3 regions of the Desulfovibrio sp. 86 genome follow, and region 2 is predicted to be linked to each of the others. Evidence: riboswitches for the same ligand, from Rfam matches in the RefSeq annotation. Region 2 holds a riboswitch; each other region holds the start of a gene.
What was found. Region 2 has a riboswitch for cobalamin ahead of metE (5-methyltetrahydropteroyltriglutamate--homocysteine S-methyltransferase). Riboswitches for the same ligand answer to the same signal wherever they lie in the genome.
Positions count from the first base shown of each region.

Region 1: another riboswitch for cobalamin. It lies ahead of DESU86_RS01105 (anaerobic ribonucleoside triphosphate reductase); the one in region 2 lies ahead of metE (5-methyltetrahydropteroyltriglutamate--homocysteine S-methyltransferase).
Region 3: another riboswitch for cobalamin. It lies ahead of DESU86_RS07080 (sirohydrochlorin cobaltochelatase); the one in region 2 lies ahead of metE (5-methyltetrahydropteroyltriglutamate--homocysteine S-methyltransferase).

Region 1 covers NZ_LR738849.1:266,466-269,740, reverse strand. Annotated here, with positions in the region: gene DESU86_RS01115 (M16 family metallopeptidase) at 1-37, shown strand, start outside; gene DESU86_RS01110 (hypothetical protein) at 463-675, opposite strand; cobalamin riboswitch at 857-1,038, shown strand; gene DESU86_RS01105 (anaerobic ribonucleoside triphosphate reductase) at 1,250-3,275, shown strand, end outside.
Region 2 covers NZ_LR738849.1:1,462,354-1,465,628, reverse strand. Annotated here, with positions in the region: gene metE (5-methyltetrahydropteroyltriglutamate--homocysteine S-methyltransferase) at 1-1,778, opposite strand, end outside; cobalamin riboswitch at 2,017-2,196, opposite strand; gene DESU86_RS06215 (hypothetical protein) at 2,536-3,275, opposite strand, start outside.
Region 3 covers NZ_LR738849.1:1,700,134-1,703,408, reverse strand. Annotated here, with positions in the region: gene DESU86_RS07085 (30S ribosomal protein S1) at 1-844, opposite strand, end outside; cobalamin riboswitch at 1,011-1,234, shown strand; gene DESU86_RS07080 (sirohydrochlorin cobaltochelatase) at 1,269-2,189, shown strand; gene DESU86_RS07075 (helix-turn-helix transcriptional regulator) at 2,538-3,275, shown strand, end outside.

The DNA.
Region 1 (3,275 bases), 1.2 Mb from region 2:
CGAGGCCGATGTCTACAACCTTGTACTGTTGCCCTGACAGCAACCCGGGCAGGGTTGAGAGTACACACGAGCCCTGTGACACACACTGACAAAAAACCTCCGGCCCCAGGGCCGGAGGTTTTTGTCTGATGGCTGGGAGCAACCGTTTGAAGTTTTTTTGTGGGGGAGGGACCCTTTTGCAAAAGGGTCTCCTCCCCCACGCCCCCACCCCCTAAAACTCTTACTGTATCTGTATGTTGGTATGGTGAAAAAGGAGGCCAAGGGCCGCGTCTTTCAGTCAGAACGCCTTGCGCGCGGGGGTTCGCGGGAGGGCACGTGGGCTTGCGCAGAGGAGCATGCCTGCGTCACGGGACAGGGGGGAGTGCAGGCATCACCGATACGTGCGGCATGCCCATGTTTATACGGCCGGGACAAGATCATTTTGCCAGTTAATTACGTATATTTAACTGAATTTATTGTATATTATGAATTGTCTTCACGCTTCTTGGTAATATTTCTTAAAAAAATATGCCCCTGTAAAAATGGCAAATGGTGCGGTTTTCCAGAGGCCGCATCTGCAAAGCCGCAGTAGCCAAGGGTTTGAACAGCCTTGAAATCGTCAGGGCAGTGCGCTAGATTGTTGCTCGCACCAAGGGAGTCATCAGCCAAACATATAAAAGGCTGCGGAACTTTCAATGGCGGTTCCGGCAGTGTATTTTCGGGCAGGGTATAGCTCGCGCCCAGTACTTTTTTGCGGCCTTTTTTCAGGTTTGAATGAACGCTTTATAATAAAATTTATCAATAAAAACTGCACTGTTCCTACGTGACTAGGAAGCCTTTTTTGCTTACCCCAATTGACAGGATGCAGTTCTTTTGAGATTTTCTAGACATTGAAAGCGCCCTATGGGCTTAATAGAGAATCCCGTGAAAAACGGGAGCGGACCCGCCGCCGTAAGCCGCACAAACGCCGCCTTTCTTCATGCGCCACTGGGGCAATGCCCTGGGAAGGCCGAAAGGCGGTTGGCAAGCCGGAAGACCTGCTTTCAACAATACCCAACGGCTGTCGGGTATAATCCCTAACAGTCATACTATGGATTGTCGGCACGGGGCCTTTGCCGGCCAATCCTTTGCGGGAACGACCTGTTCCCGGCTACAGGCTTGCCCCTGGGTTTACTTTACCGCCCCATACGTTACTGGTGTCCCCTTCGTTCGTTATGCGAACGAACTTTTTTCACAGTTTTTTTCACAGTTGTTATGGGAGTCTTCCTCCATGCCCGCCAGCATCACTAAGCGCGATGGCACGGCAGTGCCTTTTGATTCTGTCAAGATTCTCAACGCCATTACCAAGGCCAATCAGGCCGTTGGCGGTGAGGATATGTCCCCTACAGACCTTTTGTTCGTAACTGAAAAAGTTTGCAAAAAGCTGGATGCCCGCAGCCTCAAGCACGTTGAAGAAATTCAGGATCTTGTTGAAGAAACGCTGATCCAGTACGACTACGCCAAGACGGCCAAGGCATACATCCTGTACCGCGCCGAGCATACGAAAATCCGTAATGCGGAATCGTATCTCATGGATATCTATAAAAAGCTTACGTATTCTCCTGCCCTTCACGAAGACATCAAGCGCGAAAACGCCAATATTGACGGCGATACCGCCATGGGCACCATGCTCAAGTACGGATCCGAGGGGTCCAAGTACTTTATCGACAACTACATTCTGCCCAAGGATGCCTCGGCCGCGCACATCAATGGCGACATCCATATTCATGACAAAGATTTCTACATGCTCACGGAAACGTGCTGCCAGATAGACCTTATCCCGCTGTTTAAAAACGGTTTTTCCACCGGGCACGGTTATCTGCGCGAACCCAACGCCATTGAAAGCTATTCGGCTCTGGCCTGCATAGCCATCCAGGCCAACCAGAATGAAATGCACGGCGGTCAGAGTGTGCCGCATTTCGACTTCGCCATGAGCGAAGGCGTCATTAAAACGTATCGCAAGGAATACGAAAGGGCCTTTAGCTCCTTTGTACGTATTGCCATGCATATGAAAGCCCAGGACTCGGCGGCTTTTACCGAAAAACTGCTGGCCAGCGTTGAACTGTGCCCGCGCCTTGGCAATATGGAAGAATTTGGCCGCAAACTTGATCAGGCCGTCGCAGCGGAACAGAAGGCCATGTTGGGTGAAGCCCATGCCTATGCCGCTGAGGAAGCCCTGAAGTATACCGAGCGGCGCACCTATCAGGCCATGGAAGCCCTTATCCACAACCTGAACACCATGAATTCGCGCGCAGGGGCCCAGGTGCCTTTCAGTTCCATCAACTATGGCACTGACACCTCCGCCGAAGGGCGCATGGTGACCAAGAACCTGCTCAAGGCCACCAAGGCGGGCCTCGGCAACGGGGAAACATCCATCTTTCCCGTGCAGATTTTCAAGGTGAAGTCCGGGGTCAATTACAACAAAGAAGATCCCAATTACGACCTTTTTCAGTTGGCCATCGAGGTTTCAGCCATGCGGCTGTTCCCGAACTTCAGTTTTCTGGATGCTCCGTTCAACCTGCAGTACTACAAGCCGGGCGACTACAACAGCGAAGTGGCCTATATGGGCTGCCGCACGCGGGTTCTCGGCAATGTCTATGACAAGGACAGGCAGGTGACCTGCGGACGCGGCAACCTGAGCTTTACCTCGGTCAATCTTCCCCGGTTGGGCCTTGAAGCCCAAGGCGACGTCAAAAAGTTCTTTGCTCTGCTGGACGACAGGATTGATTTGGTTTTTCGCCAGCTTATGCACAGGCTCAAAATTCAGAGCTCCAAAAAGGTGCGCAACTACCCCTTCCTCATGGGCGAGGGCATCTGGCTTGACTCCGATAAGCTGGGCTGGGACGACAGCATTGAAGAGGTCCTGAAGCACGGTACGCTCAGCATGGGCTTCATCGGCCTGGCTGAAGCCCTCATGTCCCTGCTTGGCAAGCACCATGGCGAAAGTGAAGAGGCACAGAAGCTCGGCCTTGAAATCATCAGCCATATGCGCAAGCGCTGCGATGACGAGTCGGAAAAGACAGGGCTGAACTTCTCGCTCATCGCGACTCCGGCGGAAAGCCTCAGTGGCCGCTTTGTCTCTCTGGACAAGGGCAAGTTCGGCAGCATTCCCGGCATTACGGACAGGGATTACTATACCAACTCCTTCCATGTGCCCGTGTACTGCCATATCAAGGCATTTAAAAAAATCGAGATTGAGGCTCCATACCATGCGCTGACCAACGCGGGCCATATCACCTATGTGGAGCTTGATGGCG
Region 2 (3,275 bases):
TCGCTCACCTCGTCGCGGATGGCCAGGGCGATCTGGCGGCAGACCTCGCTGCGCGGCAGGTCGTCGCGCACAAAGCTCCAGCAGAGGATGGTCACGGGCCCGGTGAGCATGCCCTTGACGGGCTTTTGCGTCAGGGACTGGGCATAGCGCGCCCAGGCCACGGTCATGGGGGCCTTGCGGTACACGTCGCCATAGATGACGGGCGGCTTAACGCAGCGGCTGCCATAGCTCTGCACCCAGCCGTTGCGCGTAAAGCAGAAGCCGCCAAGCTGCTGCCCAAAATACTCCACCATATCGTTGCGCTCGGCCTCGCCGTGCACGAGAACGTCCAGACCAAGCTCCTCCTGCTTTTTGATGCAGGCGGCGATCTCGGCCTTGATGGCGGCTTCGTAGTCGGCCTGGGTCATTTGACCGCGCTTGAAGGCCAGCCGCGTCTTGCGGATATGGTCTGTCTGCGGGAAAGAACCGATGGTGGTGGTGGGCAGAAGCGGCAGACGCAGCCAGGCCTGAGCCTGCTTGCGCGCGGCGAAGGGGGATTTGCGGGCCAGCATGGCCGGGGTCACTGCGGCGGCGCGCTCGCGCACCCGTGCCAGCACTGTGTCGGCATGGGCCTGGGCCTCGGCCAGCACAGCGGCGTTGGTTGCCAGAATGTCCGCGCCCTGGCCCTGGCCCTGGCCCTGGGCAATGGCCTTGAGGTCGGCCAGTTCAGCGCATTTCTGCACGGCAAAGGCCATGCGGTTCTTGATGTGGGCAGGCAGGTCGGTTTCTTCCGCGAGATCCACGGGGCTGTGCAAAAGCGAGCAGGAAGAGGCCAGAAGCACACGGTCAGCGCCAAGGGCGCTCACGGCGCGGTTCATGAGGCTGGCGGCCTGCGCGTAGTCGGTCTTCCAGATATTGCGTCCGTTGACCAGTCCGAGGGACAGGGCCATGTGATCGGGCAGGGCGGCGAGCACGGCGTCCAGTTGGCCGGAGCCGCGCACAAGGTCGATATGCAGGGCCGCGCAGCCGCTGTTTACGGCCAGAGCAAGGTGATTTTTCAGCTGGCCGAAGTAGGTCGCCAGCAAAAGTCTGGCTGATCCGGCGCGGGCCGTCGCCGCATTGAGCGTGGCGTATGTTTGGGCAAAGCGCGCGGTGGCAGGGGCGGGCAGCAGTTCGGTGCAGAGCACGGGTTCTTCAATCTGAATGCACTGGCAGAGCGGAGCCAGCTGTTCCAGCAGCGCCGTGTAGGCTGCCAGCACCTCGTCCAGCCGCGCCCACGGATCAGCGCCGTTCTGGCCCTTGGCCAGGGCCAGCCAGGTGAAGGGGCCGATGATGGCGGCCTTGGGCGTGAAGCCCTTGGCGGCGGCGCGCCGGGTGGCTTCCAGCACGGGGTGTTCACCGGGCGTCCAGACGGCGTCGGCTTCGATTTCCGGCACAAGATAGTGGTAGTTGGTGTCAAACCACTTGGTCATCTCCATGGCCGGAATGTTGCGTGAGGCGTCGCCGCGCGCCAGAGCGAAATAGCGCGTCAGGGCGTCCTTGCCGCAGTGGGCAAAGCGGGCGGGCACGGCCCCAAGCATGAGGCTTGTGTCCAGCATGCGGTCATAGAGGGAAAAATCGCCCGTAGTCACGTAGCTCAAGCCGGCCTCGCGCTGGATGGCCCAATGGCTTTCCTGAAGCTGGTGCGCTGTGCCGGTGAGATCCTGGGCAAAAGTGTCGCCACGCCAAAAAGATTCGAGAGCCTGTTTCAGCTCGCGCTGCCTGCCCATGGAGGGAAAGCCGAGAATGTGGGTACGCATGGTTGCTCCTTTCATATGGTGTTGAAAGGGCAGTCTTTTTCACGCTAGAGCTTGTATACCTGAAATGGCGTGTGACCCGCCGGTCTTGCCGCCACTTCACAATACGGATGCAATCCGTACCGACGCGCGGCATTGGTATGCCGCACGGCTCTGGTCGGGCGCGCCAACGCCTGACCGGGCACTTGCCTGAACGCGAGACAGTACTGCCTTGCCGCCGGATGGCGGCAGGTGATGAGGCGTCTCCTGGCTTCCGGCCCCTGCGCGTTTGTGGTTGCGCGTGGCCGTACCTTCCCGTCCCCGGAGCAGATCGATGTTGCGGCATTCCCAACATGTTGACGGTCTGGTCAGTGAACAGTGGCACGGCGCGGGTTTGTGCCGATTACAGTGGCGCGTCCGCAACGGATTTTCACCGTTTTCCGTTTCTCATCACAATATCTAGATAAATTGATATATAACAGCGGGCATGGTGTCAAGCGCAGACAGGCCAAGAATGGTGACGGGTCGCTCTTGAGTCTCAGGGCGGAATGCTGCTGAGCCGCAAATGCAAGGCTGCTTTGATTTGGAACAGTTTTGGTCTTGTGTGGAGTGGCAAGGCGCGGGAGTAACCTGCCACCTGCTTAGGCAGCACTGTTATAAGCGGAACTAAATAAAAGTTTTAGGGGGAGGGGGTGTGGGGGAGGAGACCCTTTTTCAAAAGGGTCCCTCCCCCACAAAGCTTTTCAGCCACCAAGCATTCCCAAAAGAAAATGCTCCGCGTTTAATCCTGGCGGGTGAGGTGGTAGACGGCGGGAATCATATACATGAGGCTCACAAGTTGGCGCGTGGGCTCGTAGCGCGTGGCCACCACGACGGAGCCGAGGTTCCAGAGGTGATCGTCGTCGCTTTCGCCTGCGGAGGGCGCGCCGAAGCGTTCGCTGACCATGCGCACGATGGCCTGCGCCGTGGCCTTGTCCGGCACGGCGTATTCCAGTTCCGCAAAGCCCAGGGGCGAGGGGCGGCCTGGCCCGTAGCAGAAGGCCGCCTGCCGCGCGCCGGGCACAAGCGCGCCGGGCGTGTAGGTGTCGCAGATATAGGCGTCGTCCTGTCGGGACGCGCGCATGCCCGCCTTGGCGAGGGCGTCGCGCATGGCGGGTCGGGTGGCGGTGTCCAGGCGCAGGCCAAAAAGCACGGCACTGGGGCGTGAGGCGGAAGGTCCGGCCATGTCTTCCAGTTCCTTCATGGCGTGGATGGACCCGCGCATGGCAGCCGCGTAGAGCAGAAGTGTGGCGCGTGCCTGATTTTTTTCCACTCCCTGACCGGTGCGGTAAAGATGGCCGAGGCGGGCCAGGGCGTCTGTCTGCTGCTGCGCCGCCGCATGGCTGTACCAGGCTGCGGCCGCCTTGTGGTCTTGGGGCACGCCGTGCCCGCTCTCATACATGAGGCCGAGGTTGTACTGGGCTTCGGGTTGCCCCTGCCGGGCTGCGAGGTCAAACCAGCGGGCGGCCTCTTGGGGGTTGG
Region 3 (3,275 bases), 240 kb from region 2:
AAATATCCTGCCACGGATCGGGCACAAGCTGCTTGAGGCCCAGGGAAACCTTGTTGTTTTCGCGGTCAAAGGAAAGCACCTTCAGGGTCAGTTCCTGACCGATGGTGATCATTTCCTTGGGATGGCGAATGCGCTTCCAGCTCATATCGGTGATGTGCAGCAGGCCGTCGAGGCCGCCCAGGTCAACGAACACGCCGTATTCGGTGATGTTCTTGGCCTTGCCCTGCACAGTCTGATTTTCTTCGAGGGTGCGCAGCAGATCCTGGCGCTTGGAATCGCGTTCTTCTTCAAGCAGCACGCGGCGCGAAACAATGACATTGCTGCGGCGGCGGTTGATCTTGAGCACGCGGAATTCGAACTCCTGGTTGACCAGGGCGTCCATGTCCGGCACGGGACGCAGATCCACATGAGAACCGGGCAAAAATGCCTCGACTCCGCCGATGTCCACGGTGTACCCGCCCTTGATGCGGCGTACGATGTGGCCCGTGATGACCCTGTTGTTTTCCTGCACGTCTTCGAGCTGGTCGAAAACCTGCATGCGTTTGGCCTTTTCAAAAGAAAGGGTAATGGTGCCGTCGTTTTCGTTCTTGCGAACAACGTACACGTCCACCTTGTCGCCCACGGCAACGACCATGTTGCCGGCAGCATCGCGAAATTCAGCCGCGGGAATCTGCCCCTCGGACTTGAAGTTCACGTCCACCAGCACATTGTCTTCGTCCACGCGAACGATTTCGCCCTTGGTGATAGAGCCTTCTTCAAGGTCGCCAAAATCGGAAGTGAGGTAGTTTTCGAGAGCACTCTCGAAATTCATTTCGGTTTCGTGCCCGGTTTCCAAGCCTGCCATATGTCCAGCCTCCAAACATGATTTCCCTTTTTCAAAGGGAGGTCGCATATGTAGCAGAAATTTGCCGGAAGAACAAGGAAAAATACGGCCTGAACGGCCAAGAAGGCCGCGCTGCTGCCCCTGTGCAGGACCTCATGTGGCGGCTGGCGCAACCTCCCGCCCTCCTTGACATTTGACGCGCCCTGTTGTCCTGTATCCCTTTGGCGGGGAATTTCGTGCAAGTCGAAAACAGTCGCGCTGCGGTAAGAGGGGACAAGGTTTCTTTTCGCCTGCTCAGGATGGGCGGCGTTTGACAGCCAATCGCGCAAGCGGTGAAGGCGAAACCAAGGCGCTGGCCCTGCGGCCACACAGCCCTCAAGTCCGAACACCCGCCGGGGCCACAGCCCTTTTGCGAACCTTTCAACGCGATATTGAGGAGGTTGCCATGCCGCGCATCCTGTCACACGTCGGGCTTCGCCCGCTGCTTTTCGTCCTGCTGCTGCTGGCGGCGCTTGCCGTGCACGGCACAAGCTACGCCACAGATGCCGCTGCCCCCAAGGAAGGCATTTTGCTGGTGGCCTTCGGCACCAGCGTTCCCGAAGCCCAGCCCGCCTTCAAGGCTGTGGACGCGGAATTTAAAAAAGCCTTTCCCGGCGCGCCTGTGGTCTGGGCCTACACATCACAGATCATTCGTAAAAAACTGGCCGCACAGGGACATCCTGTGGGCAGCATCAGCGACGGCATGGCCCAACTGGCCAAGGACGGCGTAAAGGTTGTGCGCGTGCAGTCCCTGCATGTTCTGGCCGGTGAAGAATTTACCGAGCTTGAGCGGGCCGTGCTGCTTGACGTGAGCAAGAACCCCGGCCGCTTTGAGGCTGTTTTTATGGGCCGCCCCATGCTTGAGTCCAAGCCTGACGCCCAGGAACTTCTGGCCGCCATTCTGGCCGACACCAAAAGCCAGCGCGGCAAAAACACCGCCCTTGTGCTCATGGGCCACGGCCAGAGCCATGGCCGCGCAGACCTGGCCTTTGAAGGCGTGCGCGCTGTTTTCACGGCCACGGACAAAAACATCCATATGGCCACGGTGGAAGGCGCGCGCAGCATTGAAGACCTGCTCAAGGAACTCAAGGCCGCCAAGGTCAAGCACGTCGTCATCGCCCCCCTCATGCTGGTGGCTGGCGACCATGCCCGCAACGACCTTGCAGGCGACGAGGACGACTCCTGGGCTTCCCAGCTTAAAAAGGCCGGCATCAAGGTTGACACCCACATCAAAGGCCTTGGCGAAACCCCCGGCGCTGCCGCCATTCTTGTGCGCCACGCCAAGGACAGCACCGACGACCTGACCAAGGAACCCAAAAAGCCGTAAAGCCCCGCAAAAGCACTTTTTCCGCATGCACGATGGGGCCGCACAGCCGCATCACACAGGAACGGTACCTTTACGCCTTTGAGCCACCCGCGTGCGGGTGGCTTTTGTTTTATCCGCCCCCACGCCATGGCCTTCCGGCGCAGTCCCCACGTTTTTCCAGAGCCTTGGGTCAGCCCGCCCCGGAATCTCCCGATACGGCGTTTTACGCCGCGTATCACCGGTTTTTATCGTTTTTTTGCGGAGTCTGGGGGTACACAATAGTGTTTTTTTCATGTAGCCTACATAAAATTCTATAGCAAAGCACCGCTGTCGGACATGATGAGCAGCTGTGACCCACGGGAGGCCCACATGCCCAAGCAAAGTCGCAAGATATCTCCACCGCGGCCCGCTGCCGCCCCCCGCCGTACCACCAGAAGCGCCCGCATCTATTCACAGGATGTGGAAAAAACCCATTGCCGCATGGCGGAAACCCAGGCCATCTTTGCCAACGCCAAACGCATGGCCGGTATGGTGGCCCGAACGCTGGGGCCTTTTTGCGAAGTGGCGGTACACGACTTCAGCGACCTTGAGCACTCCATCATCCACATCGAAGGTTCCCTTACCGGGCGCAATGTGGGCGCTCCGGCCACCAATATGGTCACCAAGGCGTGGCGTCAGGGCGGCGACAATGTGCAGGACATCATAGCCTATGCCGCCACAACGCCTTCAGGGCAGACGCTCAAGTCATCCATCAGTTTTTTGCGCACCAGTGAGGGCGAGGTCATCGGGGCTGTGTGCATACACTTTGACCTGACGGATCTGGAGCGCTTTCAGGGTGTGCTGCATGCCCTGCTGCGCTTTGAAAACGCCCCCGGCAAGGAGATGAGCGAGGCCTTCCCCTCCTGCCTTGGCGAAACCAGCGACGCCATCATCGAGACGGCCATACGGCGGGCGGGCAAGCATCCCGCCACCATGACGCGGGAAGAAAAACTCAACTTTGTGCGCATCATGGATGAAGAAGGGGCTTTTCTCATCAAGGGAATGGTGCAGTATCTGGCCAAGGCCATGCGCGTGTCCATTTACACCGTGTACAACTACATGCGGCAG